Amycolatopsis mediterranei: one gene and its partner. The protein of the gene in region 1 binds, or shares a complex with, the protein of each later gene. Links are inferred from orthologs where the notes say so. Each region holds a gene or a part of one and is shown on either strand. Other genes may lie near its edges. The genes, in order: nusB and rpsJ.

What was found.
Region 2: the proteins of nusB (region 1) and rpsJ are in contact, whole or in part, in a solved structure (PDB 3D3B), measured with the Escherichia coli proteins. The link is inferred for Amycolatopsis mediterranei from one-to-one orthologs.

Annotation. Positions count from the first base shown.
Region 1 is NZ_CP100416.1:3,021,479-3,024,786, forward strand. What follows is about bases 93-3,085. They hold nusB (transcription antitermination factor NusB), read left to right. Parts: upstream 93-1,357; coding sequence 1,358-1,813; downstream 1,814-3,085. Other genes in these bases: ISP_RS14450 (M24 family metallopeptidase), read left to right, coding at 93-749; efp (elongation factor P), read left to right, coding at 795-1,358; ISP_RS14465 (VOC family protein), read right to left, coding at 1,837-2,196; bldD (transcriptional regulator BldD), read right to left, coding at 2,393-2,881. In the rest of the region: more of ISP_RS14450, read left to right, coding at 1-92; bifunctional pyr operon transcriptional regulator/uracil phosphoribosyltransferase PyrR, read left to right, coding at 3,130-3,308. UniProt on the Escherichia coli protein: Part of the processive rRNA transcription and antitermination complex (rrnTAC). The complex forms an RNA-chaperone ring around the RNA exit tunnel of RNA polymerase (RNAP).
Region 2 is NZ_CP100416.1:728,702-731,857, forward strand. What follows is about bases 307-3,147. They hold rpsJ (30S ribosomal protein S10), read left to right. Parts: upstream 307-1,494; coding sequence 1,495-1,800; downstream 1,801-3,147. Other genes in these bases: tuf (elongation factor Tu), read left to right, coding at 307-1,101; rplC (50S ribosomal protein L3), read left to right, coding at 1,835-2,491; rplD (50S ribosomal protein L4), read left to right, coding at 2,488-3,147. Outside these bases: more of tuf, read left to right, coding at 1-306; more of rplD, read left to right, coding at 3,148-3,156. UniProt on the Escherichia coli protein: Involved in the binding of tRNA to the ribosomes. Part of the processive rRNA transcription and antitermination complex (rrnTAC). The complex forms an RNA-chaperone ring around the RNA exit tunnel of RNA polymerase (RNAP).

The DNA of each region.
Region 1 (3,308 bases):
CGCTCCGGGAGCGGGTGCCCCTGGAGCGGACGCCCGGCCTCGTCGAGCAGCTGCGCGAAGTCAAGGACGAAGCCGAGATCGAAGCGCTGCGCCAGGCGTGCGCGGCCGCCGACCGGGCGCTGGACGACCTGGTCGCCGCCGGCGGGCTGCGGCCGGGGCGGACCGAGCTGGAAGTCGCCCGTGACCTGGAGAACCGGATGCTGGAGCACGGCTCGTCCGCGCCCAGCTTCGCCTCCATCATCGCCGCCGGTGCGCACTCCGCCATCCCGCACCACCAGCCGACGCACGCCGAGCTCGAGCGCGGCGACTTCGTGAAGCTGGACTTCGGCGCGACCGTCGACGGCTACCACTCCGACATGACCCGCACCTTCGTCCTCGGCGAACCCGCGGACTGGCAGCGGGAGGTGTACGACCTCGTGCACGCCGCCCAGGCGGCCGGGGTCGCCGCCGTCGTGCCGGGCGCCGAGGTGTCCGATGTGGACGCCGCCGCGCGGACGGTGATCGCGGACGCGGGCCACGGCGAGCACTTCGCCCACGGCCTCGGGCACGGCGTCGGCCTGCAGATCCACGAGGCGCCCAGCTTCGCCGCGACGGGCGTCGGTACACTGGCCGCCGGTATGGCGGTCACCGTCGAGCCCGGCGTGTACCTCGCGGGGCGCGGTGGCGTGCGCATCGAGGACACGCTCGTCGTGCGGGCTGGGGAGCCCGAACTCCTCACCCTGAGCACCAAGAACCTCGTGGTCGTCTGACAGCGGCCCCGAACCCGAAGATTCGACACAGGAGACTGCAAGCTCGTGGCCACGACCAACGACCTGAAGAACGGGCTCGTCCTCAACCTCGAGGGCCAGCTGTGGACCGTCACCGCGTTCCAGCACGTCAAGCCGGGCAAGGGCGGTGCCTTCGTGCGCACGACGCTCAAGCACGTGCTCACCGGCAAGGTGGTCGACAAGACGTTCAACGCGGGCACGAAGGTCGAGACGGCCACGGTGGACCGCCGGAACATGACCTACCTGTACAAGGACGGCGCCGACTTCGTCTTCATGGACGGCGACACCTACGACCAGATCACGGTCCCGGCCGAGGTCGTCGGCGACAACGCCAACTACATGCTCGAGAACACCGAGGTCCAGGTCGCGGTGCACGAGAACGAGCCGCTGTACGTCGAGCTCCCGACGTCGGTCGAGATCATCATCCAGCACACCGACCCCGGCCTGCAGGGCGACCGTTCGACCGGCGGCACCAAGCCGGCGACGCTGGAGACCGGCGCGGAGATCCAGGTCCCGCTGTTCCTGTCCACCGGCGAGAAGATCAAGGTCGACACCCGCGACGGCCGTTACCTGGGCCGCGTCTCCAGCTGATGCCGACGTCGAAACCCCACCCGAACCGCGGCGGTGCGATCAGCCGCCGGCAGGCGCGCCGCCGCGCGGTGGAAATGCTGTACGAGGCCGTCCAGCGCGACACCGACGCGGTCACGCTGCTGGCCGACCGGGTCGGCGCGACCGAGGTCGACCCGATCGGGGACTACACGATCACCCTGGTCGAGGGCGTGACCGGCCGGAAGACCCAGATCGACGAGCTGCTGGCCGAGCACGCGCAGGGCTGGACCCTGGAGCGGATGCCGAAGGTCGACCTCGCGGTGCTGCGGGTCGGGGTCTACGAGCTGCTCTGGGCCGAGGACGTGCCGGACCCGGTCGCGATCGACGAGGCCGTCGGCCTGGCGAAGGAGCTGTCCACGGACGACTCGCCGCGGTTCGTCAACGGCGTGCTGGGCCGGATCGGCACGATCGCCGACCGCCTCCGCGCGGTTCTCTAGGGCCGGCCGGAGGTCATGCCCGCTCAGACGTCGGCTTCGATGGCGAAAGTGTTGCCGTCCGGGTCCTGAAACCAGGCGATCCGCCCACCGCCGGCCCGGGCCGTGATCCCCTTCGCGTCGTGTTCGAGCTGGTCGTAGCGGGTGAACTCGACGCCGGTCGAGGTGAGTTCGTCGACGATCTCGTCGAGGTCGTCGACGTACCAGGTCGCCAGGGTGGCCGGGCTCTTCCCGGCGGTGACGGACTGGTACACGTTCAGGGCCGGTCCGCCACCGGATCCGTAGGTCCGGCTGCCGCCGGCGACGTGGGCGCTGGGCCCGGACTGCAGCGCCCGCAGGCCGAGCTTGCCTTCGTAGAACTCGACCGCCCGGTGGATGTCGGACACGGCGATCGAAGCTCTGACTCGGTACGCGCTCAGGGGCATGAGCCACCCTATCGCGCCACAAGACACGGCGAAGTGAGCGCGGATCGCGCTCTCCGCGAGCAGGGCTCGCCCCCGAACGAGCCCCCCGACGAGTCAGTGAGCGTCTCCGGTGCCCCACCGGGAACGCTCACTGCGTCGGTCAAAGCACATCCGGCGATCAGTCCTCCTTGGAAGGACGCGCCTCCGGCGGCAGGACGCCCCAGTCGATGAGCTGCTCGGTGAGCTCGCCCGGGGTCATGTCGTAGATGATCGCCAGGGACCGCAGGTCCTCGGTGCGGATCGAAAGCACCTTGCCGTTGTAGTCGCCGCGCTGGCTCTGGATCGTCGCCGCGTAGCGGGCCAGCGGGCCCACCTTTTCGGCCGGCAGCTGCTGCAGGCGCTCCAGGTTGATCACGATCTTGGTGGCGGGCTCGGCACCGGAGGGGACCCGGCCCTCGGGCAGCAGCTCGACCACCGGCACACCGTAGAAGTCGGCCAGCTCGGCCAGCTTCTGGACGGTGACGGCGCGGTCGCCACGCTCGTACGAGCCGACGACGACGGCCTTCCAGCGCCCACCGGACTTCTGCTCGACCCCGTGCAGGGACAGGCCCTGCTGCTGGCGGATCCCGCGGAGCTTGGCCCCGAGCGCCTTGGCGTAATCGCCCATCTGGTCGTTCTCCGTTCTTCACCCCCTCCCGGTCGGGGTGACCGGGCCGGGGGACTCGCTGAGTCGAATACTCAGAGTAATGGTTACGCATTGTTGTCACCAGGTCAAGCAGAAGCTTGCCGCGAATCACGCCACACCACCCGGAAGACTGAGCAAAGTGCCTGCTACTGTCGGTGGGAAAGCCCCGACCAGCAGGGGAACAGACGTCCTTTAAGGACCCGTCCGGTGAGGCGGGGAAGGAGTCCGGTTTGTCGTCACGCCCGCGTGACGCGGCTGGTTCGGCCGGGGAGCGCGAGCTCCTGACGGCCGGCGATGTCGCGCGCACGATCGCCCGAATGGCCCATCAGGTCATCGAAAAGACCGCGAACGGTGCGGAGAGCACTACCCCGCCCGTGTTGCTCGGCATCCCGTCCCGGGGCACGCCGCT
Region 2 (3,156 bases), 2.3 Mb from region 1 along the record:
ATCACCAAGGTGCTGCACGACAAGTACCCGGAGCTGAACGAGTCGCGGGCGTTCGACCAGATCGACAACGCGCCGGAAGAGAAGCAGCGCGGCATCACGATCAACATCTCGCACGTCGAGTACCAGACCGAGAAGCGTCACTACGCGCACGTCGACGCCCCCGGTCACGCGGACTACATCAAGAACATGATCACCGGTGCCGCCCAGATGGACGGCGCGATCCTGGTCGTGGCCGCCACCGACGGCCCGATGCCGCAGACCCGTGAGCACGTGCTGCTCGCCCGCCAGGTCGGCGTGCCCTACATCGTGGTCGCGCTGAACAAGGCCGACATGGTCGACGACGAGGAGATCCTCGAGCTCGTCGAGCTGGAGGTCCGCGAGCTGCTGTCCTCGCAGGAGTTCCCGGGCGACGACGCGCCGGTCGTGCGCGTTTCCGGCCTGAAGGCCCTCGAGGGCGACGAGAAGTGGTCCGAGGCCGTTCTCGAGCTGATGAGCGCCGTCGACAACAACGTGCCGGACCCGGTGCGCGAGCTCGACAAGCCGTTCCTGATGCCGATCGAGGACGTCTTCACCATCACCGGTCGTGGCACCGTGGTGACCGGTCGCGTCGAGCGCGGCCAGATCAACGTCAACGAAGAGGTCGAGATCGTGGGTATCCGCGAGAAGTCGACCAAGACCACCGTCACCGGTGTCGAGATGTTCCGCAAGCTGCTCGACTCGGGCCAGGCGGGCGACAACGTCGGCCTGCTGGTCCGCGGCATCAAGCGCGAGGACGTCGAGCGCGGTCAGGTCGTCGTGAAGCCGGGCACCACCACCCCGCACACCGACTTCGAGGGCCGGGTCTACATCCTGTCGAAGGACGAGGGTGGCCGTCACACCCCGTTCTTCAACAACTACCGCCCGCAGTTCTACTTCCGCACCACCGACGTGACCGGCGTCGTGACCCTCCCCGAGGGCACCGAGATGGTCATGCCGGGCGACAACACCGACATCACGGTCGCGCTGATCCAGCCGGTCGCGATGGACGAGGGTCTGCGCTTCGCCATCCGCGAGGGTGGCCGGACCGTCGGCGCGGGCCAGGTTACCAAGATCATCAAGTGATTCAGGCGCCCCACCGGGGGCAATACACCCCCGGGTTCGGGGCGTCAAATCACGTGTGCGACACTATTCAGGTTGCTCGTCCTGGGGCGGCCGATCCCTTCGGGGATCCGGCCGCTCCGGTGCGAGTGGCCACGGTCCGCGGAGCTCTTTCCTTCGGGTGAGGCGAGCGGGCAAGGGCGGTGAGACGGTCAGCCGGCTCATAGCCTCCTCACGTTGAGGAAGACCAGGCAAGACGACGATCCCGCGGGATCCGTCTGTGCGTCGGGCGCGACACGCCCGACCGCGTGGACCGGGGACAGGGCCGTTGAACTGCGGAAACCCAGGCTCAGGGTGGCAACACCCAGCGGGGTTTGTGAGATAGCGGCACGAGACGACAAGGAACGAGCAGCCACCATGGCGGGACAGAAGATCCGCATCCGGCTCAAGGCCTACGACCACGAGGCGATCGACACCTCGGCGCGCAAGATCGTGGAGACGGTCACGCGCACCGGCGCCCGTGTTGTCGGGCCGGTGCCGCTGCCCACCGAGAAGAACGTTTACTGCGTCATCCGCTCGCCGCACAAGTACAAGGACTCGCGCGAGCACTTCGAGATGCGCACGCACAAGCGTCTGATCGACATCCTCGACCCGACGCCGAAGACGGTCGACGCGCTCATGCGCATCGACCTGCCGGCGAGCGTCGACGTCAACATCCAGTAGTAGCGGCGGGCGAGCGGCGGAGAGTAAGAGACTCATGTCTGACAGGCAGATGAAGGGCATCCTGGGCACCAAGCTCGGCATGACCCAGGTCTTCGACGAACAGAACCGGGTTGTCCCGGTCACCGTCGTGAAGGCCGGTCCGAACGTGGTCACCCAGGTTCGGACCCAGGACAAGGACGGCTACACGGCCGTGCAGCTGGCGTTCGGCGCGGTCGACCCGCGCAAGGTGAACAAGCCGCGCACCGGCCACTTCGACAAGGCGGGCGTGACGCCGCGCCGGTTCCTCGCCGAGCTGCGCACCACCGACGCCGAGACCTACGAGGTCGGCCAGGAGATCACCGCCGAGGTGTTCGCCGCCGGTGTCGAGGTCGACGTGACCGGGACCAGCAAGGGCAAGGGCTACGCGGGCGTCATGAAGCGCCACGGCTTCAAGGGCCAGGGCGCGAGCCACGGTGCCCAGGCCGTGCACCGCAAGCCGGGTTCCATCGGTGGCTGTGCCACCCCCGGCCGCGTCTTCAAGGGCCTGCGCATGGCGGGCCGGATGGGCAACGACCGGGTCACCACGCAGAACCTGACCGTGCACGCCGTGCGTGCCGACGACGGCCTGCTGCTGATCAAGGGCGCCGTGCCCGGTCCCAAGGGCGGCGTGCTGTTCGTTCGCAGCGCCGCGAAGGGTGGTAACTCCGAATGACAAGCGTCGAGCTGAAGACCCCGGCCGGTAAAGCCGACGGCACCGTGGACCTCCCCGAGGAGATCTTCGACGTGCAGGCCAATGTCGCGCTGATGCACCAGGTCGTGGTGGCCCAGCAGGCCGCCGCGCGCCAGGGCACGCACGACACGAAGACCCGTGGCGAAGTTCGCGGTGGCGGCAAGAAGCCGTACCGGCAGAAGGGCACCGGCCGTGCCCGCCAGGGTTCGACCCGCGCGCCGCAGTTCGCCGGCGGTGGCGTCGTCCACGGCCCCACGCCGCGTGACTACTCGCAGCGCACCCCGAAGAAGATGAAGGCCGCCGCCCTGCGTGGCGCTCTCTCCGACCGGGCCCGCGCCGGCCAGCTGCACGTCGTCACCGAGCTGGTGACCGGTGAGAAGCCGAACACCAAGGTCGCCAAGGCCGCCCTCGCCGCGGTCACGCTGGCGAAGCGCGTGCTCGTGGTGCTGCACCGGGACGACGAGCTGAGCTGGGTTTCCCTGCGGAACCTGCCCGAGGTGCACATCCTCTGGGCCGACCAGCTCAACACCTACGACGTGCTGGTCAACGACGACGTCGTGTTCACCAAGGCCGCGTACGACGCGTTCGTCGCCGGCCCCGTCCGCGGTAAGACCGTCAAGGCTTCCGCGCGGTCGGGCGAGGTCACG